DNA from 2 places in the Vibrio sp. B1Z05 genome. Region 2 is predicted to be linked to the other one. Evidence: predicted binding sites of a transcription regulator. Region 2 holds the regulator's gene; the other holds the start of a gene.
The links. Region 2 encodes CRP, which controls carbon source genes, mostly activating them, when cyclic AMP is high. Its sites were predicted from a motif close to TGTGANNNNNNTCACA; they were not measured.

Region 1 (9,809 bases), 840 kb from region 2:
TGATACTAAGGCGCTCATAAAGTCAGAATCCGCCCCCATATTGCCATTAATCAACACGATAATGCAGGTCATTGCTGAGCCGTAATATTGACCTCGTGGGTTTGCCGAAAAGATATTCATGCCCATGAATAACGCAATGCCAAACATCAACAAGATAAAGAACACAAATAAAGGCGTAGCCACTAACGCCCAATAAAAGACTAAGGCCACAACGCCGCCTAATATTGTCGAAATTAGAGAATTTCTCCCCGCTTCTTTACCTGCGCTTAGTTCTGGTTTCATGGTAAACATGGCGGCAAACACCATAGTGAGCAGTAAATCTGTACGAGCAAACGAAATACAAAACGCGGCAATAGGAAAGGCTACTAAGGTGCTTTTTAGTGCTAGCTTGGCGGCGATTGGCACGTAACTGTTGTTTAATTTTGCTGGTGGCGGAAACGGCGCTTTATTGGGGTCAGGCAATACATAATGTATGCTGAAAACAAACAAAATGGCCGCCCAGGCTGAGGCGACAAAGCCCAAAGAAAAGCCGATCGCCAGACCTTCTGACATAGTGCTGAGCATGGGCAGTATGAGCATGGATAACATCAGCATTAACGTTAGCCAAAATGAACCGCCACGGTTTAGGTAGTAATAAATATAAAACAGCGAAATAAACAGCAACAGTAAAAATATAATCGGAAACTTGATCAGTAAAACCGAAAATAACAAACCGAAACAAAAGCCTTTAACGGTATTAAATAGGGCATTGACCAAAGCTATTGGCGTCATTTGTGGCAAAGGCATAGACAGTAATAGAGTGGTGAATATGGGGAACAAAAATGCCAATGGCCAGTTAAAGGTGTAAGCAAGGGTGGCAGAGGCGGCAACCCCTACCGCAAAGCGCAATTGCCGCACCATAGCTGGATTATGTTTGAGGGTAAGAAACGCGCTGCTAGTAAACATACGACAGCCAGCTAATTAGGTTAATGTACCCTTTCGCAATGCCGTTGAGTAGCAGGTTATCACTGGTATAAAACTGCACATCGGCTTGTCCTCCTACGCGACGTAACCCTTGCGGGATATCTTCTTCAAAGGAAATAGTGACAGGGAAACGCTGTGGATCTCTTAACCAACCAGAGGTGGATTTGACGGAGACCAAACCGCCGATGGCATCATTTGAACCACTGGCAACGGCAAAGCCAATGCTACGCACGCTGCCTTTATAGATTTTCCCCGGAGTAATATCCAGTGAGATGTCGACCGGGTCGCCGATGTTGAGGTTAGCTAAGTTGTTTTCTTTGAGGTTGGCTTCAATCCATATGTCGTCGGCATCAACAAAAGTCATGATAGGTGAGCCTGCTTTGGCGTAATGCCCAATATCAATTTGTAAGTTGGTGATTCCGCCCGTTGTTGGAGCAAAAATTTCGGTGCGGCTGAGATCAAGCTGTGCCTGCCTTAACTTCGCCATAGCCGTCCTGACTCTTGGGTTAGCTTCACCTTCTGCGCCGAGCGATTGCTTTGCTTTGTCTAGGTTGGCTTCTGCAATTCGTAACTGCGCTCTAGCTTGCTTGATGGCGGCGCGCGCCTTATCGCCATCAGATTTTGAATAGAGCTTGCGCTGCTCTAGCTCAAATACGCGCGCACTTTGCACGTTGACGTGCTCTAAGTTGGTTTGCGCTTCTACTAAACTTGCTTGAGCGGTGACCACATTCGCCATACCTGCGCCAATTTCTTGCCCAGCAATTTCCACTTCAGATTGAGCCAGTTCTACATTCAGCTCATAGTCAGAAGGGTCAATTTTAAATAAGGAAGTGCCACGTTGTACAATTTGGTCTTGAGCTACATTGACATCTAGTATTCTGCCGGGGACTTGAGCGGCAATCGGGATCACATAGGCTTGCACGCGAGCTTGGTCAGTCCATGGCGTATGTCTATCGGCAAATAGGTACCAAGTAAAGATTAGTGCCACCAAAGTAAATACGTAACGAGTGAGCTTTCTCACTGGATCGTGTGGTTCGCTAGTGTCGGGCTCTACGGGATCATTTTTGCTGTTATCCGCACTGCTGTCTTGTTTTGCCACTTCAGTTGGTGGGCTGTTTTCAATTGGCTCTTCGTTGTCCGTTTCGGTTTTCTGGTTAGTCATGATTACCTCATAAATCCATTTTAGGTAAGTTTAAATTGGTTTGTTTAAAATTCGTATTCAATACCAACGGTAAATAAAACATCCGTTGATTGTGGCTGCACACCCTCTTCATTCGCAATCGGGTTGGCGGTGTTATCGATAACGGCGATCAGCGCCAAGTCAAAATCGTTAATCAGTTCAATATCAAAGCCTGATTCAATGCGTTGAATAAATTGACCACTTTGTTCGTTGACCACTTTGGCGTCATAGATAAATACGTATTCAATATCCGAGGTGATGTCATATTCAAAATCTAAACCAAAGGCTAGAGCAGGAGAGAGTACGTTTCGTTCTTCGCCGGGCTCGACATTGATAAATTGTGTCCTTTGAATACTCGGGCCCATATACACTTCAAGATCCATGCCTTTGATATCGATCACTTCATAGCCTGCGGCCACCCCGATAGAGGTTTGATATTTGATGTTACGAAATTCATCTAAAATCAAGTCGTAGTTAGGCAGAGTAAAGTAGAGCTTGTGTGAATAAAAATAGTCGTATTTGGCGGTAAATCTATGGTTATCTTCGGTGGTAATGGTTTGCTCTGTGTTGGCGTCGCGCACTTCTTCGTAAATGCCACGATAGGTCACCTGAAAACGGCCAGTGGTGATTAAGTAGCGCAGGTCAGCGCTGGCGTAATAATCGAAACTCTCGGTATTGCCTGACTTAAAGTTAAGTCCGGCACTGATTTCGCCTATCCATAAACTGTCACCACTTTTAATTGAGGGGGTGATGGAAAGAATATTTTCTCTAGGGTAAGTAATGGCCGGTTGCTCGCGCACATAGACACTTTTTTCATCAATTACGATGTGACCTTCAATAATCGCGCCACTGAGAAAACGCACTTGCATGATGTGTTTGGTGCGTAATTCTCGAATGTCAGACATTTTGATTTTATGGATACCTACTTCATCACTATCAAATTCAACGCGCTCGTCGTACATCGCTATGATATCGCCGCCTAACACTTCTCCTTTGTTTACTACAATCCAATCAAATCTCGAGGAATCCATAGGGATTTCAACCCACCATCTGCCGGAACTTTGCTTTACGGTGTCGTTCGGGCTTGTCTGTGGCACAGTGGTTTCTGCATTGTCTATTGGCGATGAGATGGATTCTCGATCAGGTAATTGAATAGGAAGAGGTTCAGAGGCAAGCACTGCTTCATCAGCACTGCTAGGAAAAGCCCACATAGCGCTAATAAGGAAACTAAGTATTAAGAGTGAAGTTCTTGTCATAACCAAAACAAATCCGTTTGCTTCATTAAAAAGTAGTCGATTTTTCTTTAAAAAACAGTGGCTTTGAGGTTTTTTAACAAAAAATGTAATCTGAAGCAGCAAATTAAGTCTTGAGGTGGGTTTACTGCGTATAAAGGGAGGTTATGTATTCGCGTTGGGCTAAGGCTTTTTAATATGGAGACAGAATTTGTGGCTATTTTTTTGCAAATTGACCTAGGAAATATCAATGACAATAGGCAATAGAGGCATTGATTGGAATATCTGATTGATGAAATAGAGAAAAACAATTTAGTAAATTTGCAAATATGGTCGACACTTAAAGCATAGCGTGGCATTACCTGTTAAGGAGTACAGTATGCAGCCATTAAAAGTTAAAGATTATATGGATCATCAATCGGTGACCTTCACCCCGGATATGTCGTTATCGGTCGCATTAAAAAAAGTATTAAATTCTGCTCATCTAGGTGGGCCTGTGATTGACAGTAATGAACAAGTAGTCGGGTTTTTATCAGAGCAAGATTTGCTCGATAAACTGATTAAGGTCAGCTATCACTGTCAAGACACACACATCGTCAGTGATTGTATGTACAAAGAGGTGCTGTCGGTTTCACCAGATACTTCTATTATTGCACTGGCAGATATGATGAAGGTAGGCAAACCTAAAGTTTATCCGGTGATTGATAACGGTAAGCTGGTGGGCATAATTTCTCGTAGTGATGTTTTGAGGGCTGTGGGTGCATCCATTGATGCATGCTTTAAAAATCCGATATAACGCTTTTTACTTTATTACCATCGTGTACTTTCATCACATGGCTTATTTTATAAAGTGACATGCTGCTAGCCTCGACTTGTTCGAGGCTTTTGTTTGTAAGCCATTTACAAATGAAATAGCACTTAGTGTGATGGCAATCGTTTAACCTTGAAACGGCTAGGGTTTGCAACGTAAAACATGTGAATCCAATCACAATAGGCTAGAGTGACTTTATTTACAGTGAATCACTATAAGAGTGACCCTTAACTGTGACGGCATTAGAAGGATATTTTCATGACAACTGAACAAAACGTATTTCATCTTGGTGTAAATAAGAATGACCTGCAGGGCGCAACATTAGCGATTATCCCCGGAGACCCTGATCGTGTGAAGCGCATTGCTGAAGGTATGCAAAATCCTCAATTTCTTGCCAGTCACCGTGAGTACACTGTGTATTTAGCCGAGCTTGCAGGACACAAGGTTGTGGTGTGTTCAACGGGTATCGGCGGCCCATCTACCTCTATTGCAGTTGAAGAATTAGCCCAGCTTGGCGTGGACACCTTTTTGCGCGTAGGCACCACAGGGGCGATTCAGCCTGATGTAAATGTCGGCGATATGATAGTGACCACAGCATCGGTGCGTTTAGATGGTGCGAGTTTGCACTTTGCGCCTATGGAGTTTCCTGCGGTGTCTGATTTTAATATCGCGTTAGCCATGAAAGAAGCGGCGGTAAGTGAAAACGCCACCGTCCATACTGGGGTAACCGCATCGAGCGATACTTTTTATCCGGGCCAAGAGCGTTACGATACCTTTAGCGGACGCGTCGTGAAGCGATTCCAAGGTTCCATGCAGGAATGGCAAGATATGGGTGTGCTTAATTTTGAAATGGAATCAGCAACCTTATTAACCATGTGTGCTAGTTCTGGTTTGCGAGCGGGCTGTGTTGCCGGTGTGATCATTAATCGTACGCAGCAAGAAATCCCTGAGCAAAGCAAAATGAAAGAAATTGAAGCTTTGTCTATCCGCACGGTTATTGAAGCGGCGCGACGTGTCTTGAGCTAGTAATACCAATCGTACTAAATAACTGGTCATTCTAGCTTGTTAAAATGCTCGATAACGGCGTTAGAATTTTTGATTGTAGAATAACTACTTATCGAAAAATTCTGCCTTGTTCTCGAGCATTTTTCCTACGCCAGTTCTGATCACTTACTTAGTGTGATTGGTATAAGATCAATATTGAATCATTAAAAAACCCCAGCTAAAGTTCCAGCTGGGGTTTTTATTTACGGGTGTTTGGTCAACTTATTTGGCCAATAAAGTTATTGATTAAATAACGTCGATGCCACCGGCTTGAATCAACCACTCTTTCAAGTGTCGTTTCAAATCTTTCAGCTCTTCAGGGCCAATCAATCCTAGCCCTAAATCCATTGCGCGAGTGATATCGTTGTAACGTAGCGGTCTAAAGCTTACCAGCATGGCTCTTGCTTGCAATCCACCAAGTAAGTCGCGAAGAGATTCTAGTTTGTACAGAGTATCGTCGCCATCGTCACGCATGCCTTTGGTTTTACACTCAATGATGTGCAGTTTGTTGTTCACCACAGTGGCCACATCAAGCTCATTTCGCACTTCTTTTTCACCAATTTTACGTGTGACTTGTACGTTCAAAGAACAATCTTGAATGGTGCTAAGCTCTTTTTCTACCGACTTGATTTGGGTGTGCACGTAAGACTCAAGCCATTCGCCGTTGGAGAAGCGACGAGCTTGCTCTGAGCGAAACACTAAGATGCCGTCATGGTAGGTTGCCAGTTCTGCATCCACCAAATCTTGTAGCAAAATATTCAGCTCTCGATAGCCTTGTTGTTTTTCAGACAGGGCAACATCAAGTTTTTGTTCTTTACGGCAAGTAGTGGCTAAGAAGTTTAAGGTAGCAAGGCCTGGACCTAATTCAAGCGCGTGACTGGCCCATTTTTCACAGATTTTCAGCAATGAACTGTCAATTTGAATCGCTTCATTAGGATCAGGGAATTGTGCTTGAGCGCCAAAAATAGTGAGATAATCAGCAATCGTGATGCGGTCTTGAACTTGCACGTCTTGCAGGCTATTTGGATACAGCCAACTTAATCTATCGCTGTTAGGCTCAACCACAAAAATTGGCCACTTGTAGCTGCGTACAACTTCATAAACTGAGAGTAAACGGTGGCGAAGGCCGCAGCTGGCATTAAGTTTTATTTCTTCACCAGAGACAACAAGACGCTCGGCTAACTGATTGATTTCTCTTTTTATTATCGCAGTATCTGAAACATTTGAGATTTCAAAAAACTCGCTTTTGATGCCTCGCATATCAAGTACTATGCTGAGCTTATCGAACATAGGTTTTTGTGTTGAGTCGCCGATAAATATACTGTGGCGACATGAAGCTCTATCATCGAGTAAAGGGGTAACGAGTCTGATCGGATCTTTATCGATAATACCAAGTTGAATTGGCATACAGTGTCCTTCTTGTTCACTTTTAGAGTTCGTAGATACGAATGCGCTTGATATCTTATCTCTTAAAGATGAGGCGGGCGTCTAAAAATTGTGGTTGTTTGAACTAATATTAGTTTTCATTTTTAAAATTACATTCTTTATTTTTAAGCATTTAGAACGTTGCATTTGTGCAGGTCATGATGCAATCTTTAACTATCTATAAAACAGACCAGAGTAAACCATGGCTGAAGAAACTATTTTTAGTAAAATCATACGTCAAGAGATAGAAACGGACCTTGTTTATCAAGATGATCTTGTGACTGCATTTCGCGATATCAACCCTCGTGCTCCATCACATATCCTAATTATTCCAAATCATGTTATCCCTACGGTTAATGATGCTACCGAAGCCGATGAGCGTGCCTTAGGTCGCCTTTTTACTGTAGCGGCTAAACTGGCGAAAGAAGAAGGCATTGCAGAAGACGGCTATCGCTTGATCGTCAATTGTAATTCTTTTGGTGGACAGGAGGTTTACCATATTCATATGCACCTTGTGGGTGGAAAGCCGCTAGGTCCAATGCTGGTCGATTAATGTTATCAGTCAATAAAACGTGCCGTATGGCATTGGTAGTGATGGGCAGTGTGGTGATTACCGCCTGTTCTTCGCTATCTGCAGGTAATCTGTTTAGTACCTATAGCGCACAAAATAAACCTGTTTATCAAGAAGTTAAGCAAGGTAATTACGTCGAAGCTCAGCAAAAGCTACCGGATTATCAAGCGGGCGACATCCTAGATAATATGGAAAAAGGGCGAGTGAACTTCCTTGCCTCGGCTTATCCTGCCAGTAAAACCTCTTTTGAACTCAGTGATAAAGCGGTGCGTAAGTGGCAAGATCAACCGCTTATCTCAGTCAGTGAATCCGCCACCAGTGCGGGAGCGTTAGCGGTAAATGATAATCTCACCGCTTATCAACCGGCTGACTATGAGCTGGGCTTTTTACACCTTTATCTTGGTTTGAACTACATTAAAATTAATAGCTTGGAAGGGGCATTAGTTGAAATGCGCCGTGCTAACCAAGTGCAAGAGCGTGCCCGTAAAGCCAGAGAAGCGGAATTGAAGTCCGCTGAAACTGATATGCGTAAAAGCGGTCTAAGTCCTAACTTAGGTAGCGTATTGTCGCGCTATCCTGATGCAGGAGATAAGTTAAAAGCGGTGCAAAACGGTTATCTACTGTATTTGTCGGCGCTACTTTACGAGACGCAAGGCGATCCTAACAGTGCTTATGTGGATTATCGACGCGCTTTAGCAGTAGCACCCGATAACAAACAAGTTATCGACGGCACTTTGCGCGTGGCAACGTTACTTGGAATGCGTCAAGATTTAGCGTTACTGACTAAACAATATGGTCCTTATAAGCCTTTGCCAAAAGGTGAAGGTCGAGTCATCATTATTGATGAGCGTGGCGTAGTAAAAGCAATGGATGACTGGCAATTGACCATTCCTGTCAATGACAGTCGTGGCGACTTAGCTTTATATTCCGTGTCACTTCCTTATTATCACGACAACGAGGCGCAACGCTTTGGCGCATTGCAACTTGATGGTCGAGGTATCAGTGGTGATGAGCTGGTGGACGTCAATTTGATGGCAAGTAACCAACTGACTGAAAAAATGCCAAGTATTTTATTACGACAAGTTTTACGGGTCGTAACAAAAGATCTGGTGCGCAAAGAGACCACTAAAGGTAATGATGTAGGCAGCATATTGTTTAGTGTGCTGAATACGTTAACGGAACAGGCCGATACCCGCAGTTGGCAGTCGCTTCCTGAAAAGGTCTACAGTTCAGGTGCTACACTTGAGGCAGGCACACACGAATTAGTGGCGGGTTCAAAGGTGTATCCGTTTGATGTTCGAGATGGAGAAACCACTTTAGTATGGCTTTCTAGACAAGGAAGCAGCGTGACAATATGGCATAAACAATTGGGAGCGATAGAATAATGAAAAAACTGGCGTTACTCCTAGTCACACTGGTGGCGATAGCTGGTTGTTCTCAAAATACAGCAGGCTTAGGAATAGACGGTAAAAGCCAAAAAGTGCTTTTTGGTGACAATGTTTTGGGTAGCCGTTTGATCGTTGATGATATTGCAACGGTAGAAAAAGAAGGCCGAACCCGAGGCGTGGTGACGGTAAGTAGCCATTACAAAGGTGATCTACGCATTCAATACCGATTCTATTGGTACGATGACAGTGGGTTGGAAGTGAATGCGAAACCGTCGGCATGGCGACAAGATATTGTGCGCGGGCTTGAAACGAGAACATTCTCAGAAGTTTCAATCAACCCAGAAGGCACCCAATTTAGAGTTCAAATCCGAGAGTCGGACAACTAAGGAAATAAAATGAAAAAAAGTGTAATTGCGTTACTGGGCTTAGCTGTCATTTTAGGTGGCTGTTCAAATAAAGTGAACTATGGTGATGCGCAAGCTGTAGAAACAACAACAGTTGATTTCGGTTCTACGGATCTGCAAAAAATTGCAGCGGAAATGGTAGATAGCATGCTTAGCTCTGGCTCTGTAGGTGCAATCACCCAAAATCAGCGTCCGATTGTTTTTGTTGAGCGTATTAAAAACAAAACCAGTGAGCACATTGATACAGAGTCTATTACCGATTCTGTAAGCACTAAGATGCTAAATTCAGGTAAGTTCCGTTTTGTTGATATGGACCGTGTTGAGTCTGTACGCAAACAACTTAACTTCCAAAACAATGACGAGCTAGTTGACCAAAGCAGCGCGATTCAGTTTGGTAACATGGTCGGCGCGCAATACATGTTGTACGGCAACCTATCTAGCATCGTTAAAGAAGACGGTAGCGACAAAGATGTGTACTACAAAATGACCATGCGTTTAATGGATCTTAAAACGGGCTTACTTGAGTGGGCTGATGAAACAGAGATTCGTAAACAACAGTCTAAAAGTCTGTTAGGACTGTAATTTTAGTCTATAAGTAAAAAGGCCAGTCGTTACTGGCCTTTTTAATAGAATCTAAATACGCTTGGATAACGCTCAACAATTTATTCAATACTTGATGTGGCTCAACAAAAGCTGACTACAAATATTGCCGGAAAACTTCTTATTGCTCAAATACGTGTTAAATTTAAATGAGTAGTAACGATTCTAGGCAGCAACAAAAAGTCTCAACT
Region 2 (9,809 bases):
TCGTATGACTCAGTTTAAGGATAAGTCGCAACGCTACGCGAATGACGTAAATGTGGGCTTATATGATTACCCAGTATTGATGGCAGCCGATATCTTGCTATACGGCGCGCACCAAGTGCCGGTGGGCAACGATCAGAAGCAACACCTTGAGTTAGCTCGTGATATCGCAAACCGCTTTAACAACATCTACGCAACCCCTGAATCGCCTATCTTCCAAATCCCAGAACCGCACATTCCAACTGTGAATGCTCGTGTGATGAGCTTACAAGATGCGAACAAGAAGATGTCGAAGTCGGATGATAACCGTAAGAACGTGATTACGCTTCTTGAAGATCCTAAATCGATCATCAAGAAAATCAACAAAGCGCAAACGGATCCAGAAAATCCACCGCGCATTGCTTATGATGTAGAAAACAAAGCGGGTATCGCAAACCTTATGGGTCTTTACTCTGCCGCTACCAATAAAACCTTTGCTGAAATTGAAGCTCAATACCAAGGTGTTGAGATGTACGGCCCATTCAAGAAAGATGTGGGCGAAGCCTTAGTTGAAATGCTAGAGCCAATTCAAGCTGAATATCGTCGTGTTCGTCAGGACATGCCTTATCTTAACGAAGTTATGAAAGCGGGCGCTGAAAAAGCATCTGCACGAGCTGCGGTAACATTGGAAAAAGTTTACCAAGCGGTTGGTTTTGTTAAGCGCCCGTTTTAAACCTCTTACTTAAGCACTGCTTTTAATTAAACGCGGGCTCAAATCAGTTGTGATAGAATGCCATCGCCTCAAAGGTGGTGGCATTTTTTATTTGTTTGGATTTTTGTATGCTGTTAATCATTGATAACTATGACTCTTTTACTTACAACCTCTATCAATACTTTTGTAAGTTAGGTTGCGAGACTAAAGTTGTACGCAATGATGCCATTACCCTTGCCCAAATCCATGCCTTACAACCACAAGCCATTGTGATATCGCCCGGGCCTTGTACACCTAACGAAGCGGGTATTTCGCTACAGGTTATTCAAGAGTTCATGGGGAAAGTGCCCTTACTTGGCGTTTGTCTTGGCCATCAAGCGATTGCTCAAGTGCTGGGTGGGAAAGTCATTCGTGCGGATAAAGTCATGCACGGAAAAACCTCTCCAATTCGCCACACCAACCAAGGCGTATTCACTGATTTAAATAATCCACTCACGGTCACTCGTTATCATTCTCTGATCGTAGAAAAAACCTCTTTACCTGATTGCCTTGAAATGACTTCATGGACGGTTGATGAAAATGGACAAGCCAAAGAGATCATGGGCTATCGTCATAAGACCTTGCCTATCGAAGGGGTGCAGTTTCATCCAGAATCGATTAAGACAGAGCAGGGACTAGAGATCTTAGCTAACTTCTTTAAGCATACTGCTTGTCTATAGTTCACAGCTTATAATCAAAAACGCATATCTATTGAGATTGCTTGCATAATATTTATCTAGAATTATTGGTGTTGTGCAGGTGTTTGTTATGCTCAATGATATCTTTTTCTCTTTATTATCCCTATCGAGTCACACTGTGCACGATTTGTTCGGTATACTAGGCCAATAAAACAGATATTTAGCTTGAAATAGTTAATAACTTGTTAATACAATGCCTATATAGACGAAAAGTCTTCTGCAATGCATAAATAACGAATTTTACCGTTGCAGGGAAAATGCATAAAGGAGTGATGGATATGACAGATGTAACGCGTAAAGACTTCGATGAAGTAATGATTCCTTGCTATAACCCAATGGCGGTTATTCCTGTTCGAGGGCAAGGTGCGCGAGTCTGGGATCAGCAGGACAACGAATACATTGATTTTGCGGGTGGGATTGCGGTGAGCTGTTTAGGGCACTGTCATCCAATCATGGTTGAAGCCTTATCTGAGCAAGCCAATAAGTTATGGCACCTAAGTAATGTCATGACCAACGAACCGGCACTTCGATTAGGTAAGAAACTGGTTCAATTGAGCTTTGCTGATAAAGTCTTTTTTGCTAACTCAGGCGCAGAAGCGAACGAAGCCGCTTTAAAATTGGCACGCCGTTACGCTGCCGATGAGTTTGGTAGTCAAAAATCAAAAATCATCGCTTTTAATCAAGGTTTTCATGGTCGAACTTTCTTTACTGTGACCGTGGGTGGACAAGCCGCTTACTCTGATGGTTTTGGTCCTAAGCCTGGTGATATTGAGCATATTCCTTACAACGATATCGAAGCCTTCAAAGCTGCAATATCTGACGAAACTTGTGCGGTGATGATGGAGCCTCTACAAGGCGAAGGTGGCATTATTTCGCCACAGCCAGAGTTTGCACAAACAGTGCGTGAACTGTGTGATAAGCACAATGCACTACTGATTTTTGATGAAGTTCAAACAGGTAATGGTCGTACAGGTGATTTCTATGCTTACCAAGGATTAGGTGTGACACCTGATATCTTGAGTACAGCTAAATCGTTAGGTGGCGGTTTTCCTATCGGCGCTATGTTAACCACCGATAAGCTAGCGCAGCATTTCAAAGTGGGCACTCATGGTTCTACTTATGGCGGTAACCCATTGGCGTGTGCTGTCGCAGAAGCGGTAGTCAATCACATTTCACAGCCTGAAGTTCTGCAAGGTGTGAAAGATCGTGAAGCTATTTTCCGTGCCGAGCTTGAGCGCATCAATGCTAAGTATCCAATGTTTGCTGAATTTAGAGGTAAAGGGCTACTACTGGGCGCTGAACTTAATGACAACTGGAAAGGCCGAGCTCGTGACGTATTAGTTGCGGCAGGTGAAGAGGGACTACTGGTGTTAGTTGCTGGAGCAAATGTGGTTCGCTTTACGCCTTCACTCGTGATCACGACAGAAGAAATTACACAAGGACTTAAACGCTTCGAAGCAGCAGTAGCAAAATTATATAACGCCTAGCTTTCTATCAGGGAGGATAGTCAGATGTTGGTAGTACGCCCAATTTTCAAGGATGATAATGAGGCTCTGTATTTATGTGCAGAAGAGTCTGGTCACGGTTTTACTTCTTTGCCCGTCAATGAAGAGTTATTGCAAAATAGAATCGAGCATTCGGTCAATAGCTTTTCAAAACCAGACGTTACCCAACCGGGTGACGAAGGCTATTTGATGGTTGGGGTTGATTGCGATACCGGTGAAGTAGCAGGTACTACTGCCATTGAAGCGTCTGTTGGTTGGGATGTGCCTTTTTACTCTTACCACATCAGTAAGGTGGTGCATTCCTCGCCAAAGCTAGGGGTCAATAATGTGGTCAAACTCTTAACGTTTGGCAACAACTACACAGGTTGTAGTGAAATCTGCAGCTTGTTTTTACGCCCTAAATTTCGAGGCGGTCTCAACGGCCGCCTAATGTCTAAATCTCGCCTTCTTATGTTAGCAGAGCATCCACATCGCTTCTCTAAAACCATCTTTGCTGAAATGCGCGGAGTCTCTGATGATAAGGGCAACTCGCCATTTTGGGATTGGTTGCAAGAACACTTCTTTTCCATCGACTTTACGATGGCCGATTACCTGACAGGGATAGGTAAAAAGGGCTTTATTGCCGATTTGATGCCTAAGCTGCCCATCTATATCAACCTGTTGAGTAAAGAGGCGCAAGCGGTTATCGGTCAGGTACACGACAATACTCGCCCTGCCTTGAAGCTACTGGAAAATGAAGGGTTCACTTGTCGGGATTATGTCGATATTTTTGATGCGGGACCAACGGTAGAGTGTGACCTGCGTAATATCGATACTGTGCGCCATTCTTTTCGAGCTAAGGTGTCGATTGCCGAACATGGCAGTTCGACTAACTATCTGATTTGTAATACCTCGTTTGAACATTTCCGAGCCGTCGCTCAACAAGCTGCATTTGATGCAGCAAGCCAAACCGTCATCATTAGCCCTAAAGTTGCCAAAGCCCTTCAAGTTGAAGTGGGCGACTGGGTTCGCATGGCCGCTGTATAACTCGAATAACAAGGATGAATCGTATGCAAACGCATTTTATAGCCGGTGAGTGGATTTCAGGACAAGGTGATGAAATTTGCTCTTTATCTCCCTATAACAGTGAAGTGATTTGGCAGGGGCATGCGGCTAGTAAAGGGCAGGTTGAGCTGGCGGTGTCCAGTGCGCGACATGCTTTTATTAGCTGGAAGAAGCGTCCCTATGCTGAGCGAGAACAAATCATGGTGCGATTTGCTGAGTTAGTGAAAGAAAACGCTGAGCTTATTGCTGAAACTGTGGCGAAAGAGACGGGCAAACCTTTATGGGAAACACGCACCGAAGCAGCGGCGATGGCGGGAAAAATTGCCCTGTCAATTAAGTCCTATCATCAAAGAACCGGTACCCAGCATAAACAAGTTGCGGGAAATGATGTCACGCTACAGCATCGCCCGTTAGGTGTATTGGCGGTCTTTGGGCCTTATAATTTCCCTGTTCATCTGCCAAATGGACATATTGTTCCTGCTTTATTGGCAGGGAATAGCGTTGTATTTAAACCGTCCGATCTCACGCCGTTATGTGGCGAATTAGCCATCAAACTTTGGTATCAAGCGGGACTGCCTGCTGGCGTTATCAATTTGGTGCAGGGCGCTAAAGAAACGGGAATAGCGCTGGCGGAGTCGACGCAAATAGATGGTCTACTGTTTACCGGCAGTGCTAATACTGGGCATATTCTGCATCGTCAATTTGCGGGGCAGCCGGATAAAATGTTAGCGCTAGAAATGGGAGGCAATAACCCTCTTATTGTCAGTGAGCAGTTTGGTGAATTAGATGCTGCTGTACACACCATAATCCAATCTGCGTTTATCAGTGCCGGTCAGCGCTGTACCTGTGCAAGGCGTTTGTATATACCCGTAGGTGAGGCTGGAGACGCTCTTATCGCTCGTCTTGTTGAGGTGACTAAGAAGCTGAAAATGGATCAGCCGTTTGCTCAGTCTCAACCTTTTATGGGGACATTGATCTCTCGAACTGCCGCTGGGCAAATTATTGCAGCTAAACAATCTTTAATAGAGCTTGGTGCTAAACCATTACTTGATGGGCAGTTGCTCAATGATGCGTTTATTTCGCCGACGATTTTAGAGGTGAGTGCTATTGCTGACTTACCGGATGAAGAATACTTTGGGCCACTGTTGCAGGTGGCGCGCTTTACTCAGTTTGAAGATGCAGTGGTGCAGGCCAATAACACCCAGTACGGGCTTTCAGCAGGGCTTATCTCGACTCGTGATGAAGAGTGGCAATTCTTCTTAGATGAAATCCGTGCAGGCATTGTGAATCGCAATCGACCTATTACAGGAGCCAGTGGCGATGCACCATTTGGCGGGCCGGGAGCATCGGGTAATTTAAGACCGAGTGCATTCTATGCCGCAGACTATTGTGCGTATCCAATGGCGTCTATCCAAGGTGATGCGCCAATTCTACCGGAAACATTATCTCCGGGAATTGAGTTCGACTAACCGTCGGTTCAACTAACAATCCGTGTGACTAGTAATTGCGTTTGGCTAACTAAGGAGGGGTTATGGGTGTACAAAAGCTATTTGACCTGTTGTGGGATGATTTTAATGGCAGGCTCTGCCCATCATCGCAGGTGATCCACGAATTATTAAAGCAAGATAAAGCTTTGATTAATGATCATATTGCGTTGCGAACTTTTGCTTGTTCGCCCGTTGGCTTAGATGTTTTAGCACAGCCCTTTCTCGATCTTGGTTATCAAGAAGGTGGTGACTATGTATTCAAAGCCAAAAAATTGGTGGCAAAGCACTATCAGCACCCACAGCCTGATTTCCCCAAAGTCTTTATTAGTCAATTACAACTAGAGCAGTGTTCAGACGAATTGCAGGCCATTGTCAGGCAATTGATTGAGCAAATAGATCCACAACAACTTGTGGGCTCTAACTTTTTGCATGGCGGACGCTTATGGGATTTGAGCTTTGAGCAATATCAGCAATTAGCACAAGAGAGTGAATACGCCGCATGGGTTGCCGCACATGGTTATGGAGCCAATCATTTTACCGTCAGCGTTAATCAACTAGCGCAGTTTGCTGAGGTGGGCGAGGTGAATGCCTTTTTGCAAGAAAAGCAGTTTGCCATCAATGCTTCTGGCGGTGAAGTAAAAGGAACACCAGAGGTGTTATTAGAACAATCTTCGACCATGGCCGATAAGGTAGAGGTTAAATTTACCGATGGCATACAAAGCGTGCCGGGTGGTTTTTATGAGTTTGCTAAGCGTTATAAAGATAGCCAAGGCCAGCTTTATCAAGGCTTTGTAGAGGCATCAGCTGATAAGATTTTTGAAAGCACCAATAGTGGTAAATAACACGTTATTCAACGGAATATCGGAAGTGCAGGCAATAAAAAACCGCTGTTGAATAACAGCGGTTTTAGTATTTTAATCTAAAGTTGATTAACGAGTACCGTAAACCACAATAGTTTTACCATGTGCAGAAATCAGGTTTTGCTCTTCAAGCATCTTCAAGATACGACCTACAGTCTCACGAGAACAACCTACGATCTGACCAATTTCTTGACGAGTGATCTTAATTTGCATGCCGTCTGGGTGAGTCATTGCGTCAGGTTGTTTAGCAAGGTTAAGCAGAGTCTGAGCAATACGACCAGTCACGTCTAGGAACGCAAGGTCACCTACTTTTTGACTTGTCACTTGCAGACGATTAGCCATTTGCGAAGAAAGACGCATTAGGATGTCTGGATTAACTTGAATTAGCTGACGGAATTTCTTGAATGAAATTTCAGCAACCTCACATGGAGATTTAGCACGAACCCATGCGGTACGCTCTTGATCGTCTTCAAAAAGACCTAGCTCACCGATGAAATCACCTTGGTTAAGGTAAGAAAGAATCATTTCTTTCCCTTCTTCATCTTTAATCAGTACTGCTACAGAACCTTTTACGATGTAGTAAAGAGTTTCCGCTTTTTCGCCAGCGTGGATCAATGTGCTTTTTGAAGGGTATTTGTGGATGTGGCAATGTGACAAAAACCACTCTAAAGTTGGATCTGTTTGAGGTTTACCTAAAACCATATTCTTATCTTCCTCTCTCAGCGAGTATAATTATGTCCCCAGACATCGCCATCTAAGGGGCGAGGGGTGTAGTTGCTGCTACTACGTTTAATTTTTTGCAGTACGAATAGTAACTTTTTTTCAGCGAAATTTCTTGATTTTGATCGTCATGCATTGTTGAATTTTCACACAAAAGCGTGTCCTTAATCACACTCTTTAATAAGAGTGTGATTAAGGTCGGACCTTAGCCTATCTTTCCTGTCTCTAGCAGTTGTTGCAATATAGGTCGAATAATGAGCTCCATGGCGAAGCTCATCTTGCCGCCGGGTACAACTAAGGTGTTATGTCGAGACATAAATGAGCCATCTATCATGGCTAAAAGATAGGGGAAATCGACGTTTTTAAAGCCGCGCATACGGATCACCACAAAGCTTTCATCTAAGCTTGGAATGCCCTTGGCGTTGAGTGGATTTGAGGTATCCACCGTTGGTACACGTTGAAAGTTAATATGGGTGCGTGAAAACTGAGGGGTGATGAAGTTTAAATAGTCATCCATAGAACGCACGATCGAGTCCATCACTGCTTCTCGTGAGTGCCCTCGGTCGCGAGTATCGCGAACAAACTTTTGAATCCATTCCAAGTTTACTATTGGCACCATACCAATCAGCAAATCAACATGTTTAGCAACGTTGCAAGTGCTATCCACTACGCCACCGTGCAAGCCTTCATAGAATAAAACGTCGCTATTTTCTGGAAGCTCTTGCCACGGGGTAAATGTGCCGGGCATTTGGTTGTAAGGCACCGCTTCATCAAATGTGTGTAGGTAGCGACGTACTTTGCCTTCTCCCTTTTCGCCATACTCCTTGAAGAAGTTTTCTAGGGCGGGAAAGTCATTGGCTTCAGGACCAAAGTAGCTAATGTGGCGCCCTTGCTCTTTAGCTTTACGGATAGCAACATCCATTTCAGGGCGAGTAAAGCGGTGAAAGCTATCTCCTTCAACCCAAGCCGCCTTAGTGTTCATCATATTGAACATTTTACGGAAGGCTTCAGAGGTGGTGGTGGTGCCTGCTCCAGAGGAGCCAGTTACCGCTATGATCGGATGTTTAGCTGACATGACTTTCCTTGTCTGTGATTTGTTGCGAATGAATAGTATACAAATAACACTCGCTTATTTCAGTGTTATAAAGGTTTCGAGTTATGACTTACTTTTATATCGATACTTTCATGTAATTCGGAGTAAACAATAACCGCTGTTCCTTGTTGAAGCTGTTGCTTGATTTGGTCCACTTTATCCGCAAGAGATATTTCAACTTCTCCGTAATCGGTGCCTTCTCGCAGGATATACTCTTTAATCAGGCTTTCTAGTGTTTCTGGGGCAATTTCTTTCCACGGTACAATCATGCTAGATACTTATTTAAGTTATTGTTGAGGCGTAAATTTATCATAAAAGCTAGGTACCGCCATCTCTAACCAAAAATGAGGAGAGCTTAGCGACCCTCCAACAAAGCCAACATGCCCTCCATTATTGACTAAATGATAGTTGAGATTACTGTTTAGCTTAAATGTCGGGATCACGTCATCGGTCATAAACGGGTCATCCTTAGCATGAATAATATGTGTTGGAATTTGAATATCATTTAGCCTTGGCAGTCCAGAGCATCGCGTATAGTAATCTTTCGCGTCGATGTAACCGTGCAGTGGGGCAGTAATTGCGTTATCAAATTGATGTAACAAACGCATATTGTTGATGGTATCAATATCGATGCCGATGGCTTCTTTTAGCAACTCAATTTTTTGTAATGAGTGTTTTTTTAACGAGTTCAGTAAGTAATTTTGATAGAGCTTACTAAAGCCTTGTTCAATGCGTTGCGAGCACACGGCTAAATCCAGTGGCGCACAGATCACGGTCGCTTCATCAACCAAAGGTTGTTCGTTATAACGTGCGAGATAGTTCACTAGCATGTTTCCGCCAAGCGAAATCCCAACCGCGACTTTAGGGTTATTGGGAAAACGCTGATGGATTTGCTGGAGGAAAAAGCGTGCGTCCTCGGTTTCCCCTGAGTGGTAGGCTCGTGCTTGTTTGTTCGGTTTACCGCTGCAACCTCTAAAATGCATCATCACTGATAGCCAGCCTTTGTTGGCAAAGGCATGCATCAGTCCGTGAGCGTAAGGGCTGTTAAAACTTCCTTCTAAACCATGAAAGAGAATAAATATAGGCTTATTCTGCGCAGATGGTGCTTGCCAGTGTTCACTCCATGCCAAATCAAGAAAATCGTCATCAGCGGTGATTAATGTTTCCCAAACTGGAGTAAACAGAGGTTGCCGACGAATAAACCTAGGCATGAGCGTTTGGATATGTGGGTTTTGAATGCTCCAATGCGGAGAAAAGCGATTAATCATGAATTTGCTTATTAAATATCTCGGCGAGTTGCTGCGCACCTAGTTGGCGGCAATAGTCGTTGATTAAGTGGGGCTGAGTCACTGCTGTCAGGGGCAATTGATGAAGTACCGCGACAATATCGGCTTGTTGTTGGCGTTCGAGTTGCAACTCAAATTGTAGAGACTCACGATATAAAGACTCGGGTAAATGCGCTTTGGATTTTCGTCTTAACTCTCTGAAATGCAGCAATAAAGGCTCAGTGCGAGCAAGGCTTTGTATTACCTTAGGCCACTGCGAATCGGCAAAAGAGAGGTGCTGTTCATCAAGCCATTTTACCGTGAGCAGCAGATTTACATTGCCGTGAAAATGGTTTTGCAGGTGCAAGCACGCCTCTTTGATCTCCTGCACACAGTAGTAGCGCAAACTA

Region 1: a site for CRP is predicted at 4,350-4,365, ahead of udp (uridine phosphorylase). Genes of this name have one in related genera too.

Annotation. Positions count from the first base shown of each region.
Region 1 covers NZ_CP130463.1:1,043,979-1,053,787, forward strand. The annotation lists gene QV280_RS04855 (DUF2955 domain-containing protein) at 1-945, opposite strand, end outside; gene QV280_RS04860 (HlyD family secretion protein) at 935-2,125, opposite strand; gene QV280_RS04865 (DUF481 domain-containing protein) at 2,170-3,399, opposite strand; gene QV280_RS04870 (CBS domain-containing protein) at 3,755-4,171, shown strand; gene udp (uridine phosphorylase) at 4,445-5,212, shown strand; gene QV280_RS04880 (Card1-like endonuclease domain-containing protein) at 5,477-6,637, opposite strand; gene hinT (purine nucleoside phosphoramidase) at 6,858-7,208, shown strand; gene QV280_RS04890 (COG3014 family protein) at 7,235-8,611, shown strand; gene QV280_RS04895 (YcfL family protein) at 8,611-9,000, shown strand; gene lpoB (penicillin-binding protein activator LpoB) at 9,010-9,600, shown strand.
Region 2 covers NZ_CP130463.1:205,320-215,128, forward strand. The annotation lists gene trpS (tryptophan--tRNA ligase) at 1-709, shown strand, start outside; gene QV280_RS00955 (aminodeoxychorismate/anthranilate synthase component II) at 817-1,407, shown strand; gene QV280_RS00960 (aspartate aminotransferase family protein) at 1,704-2,912, shown strand; gene astA (arginine N-succinyltransferase) at 2,937-3,956, shown strand; gene astD (succinylglutamate-semialdehyde dehydrogenase) at 3,980-5,443, shown strand; gene QV280_RS00975 (DUF1338 domain-containing protein) at 5,506-6,303, shown strand; gene crp (cAMP-activated global transcriptional regulator CRP) at 6,391-7,023, opposite strand; gene QV280_RS00985 (phosphoribulokinase) at 7,247-8,116, opposite strand; gene QV280_RS00990 (YheU family protein) at 8,182-8,403, opposite strand; gene QV280_RS00995 (hydrolase) at 8,422-9,402, opposite strand; gene QV280_RS01000 (TIGR02444 family protein) at 9,395-9,809, opposite strand, start outside.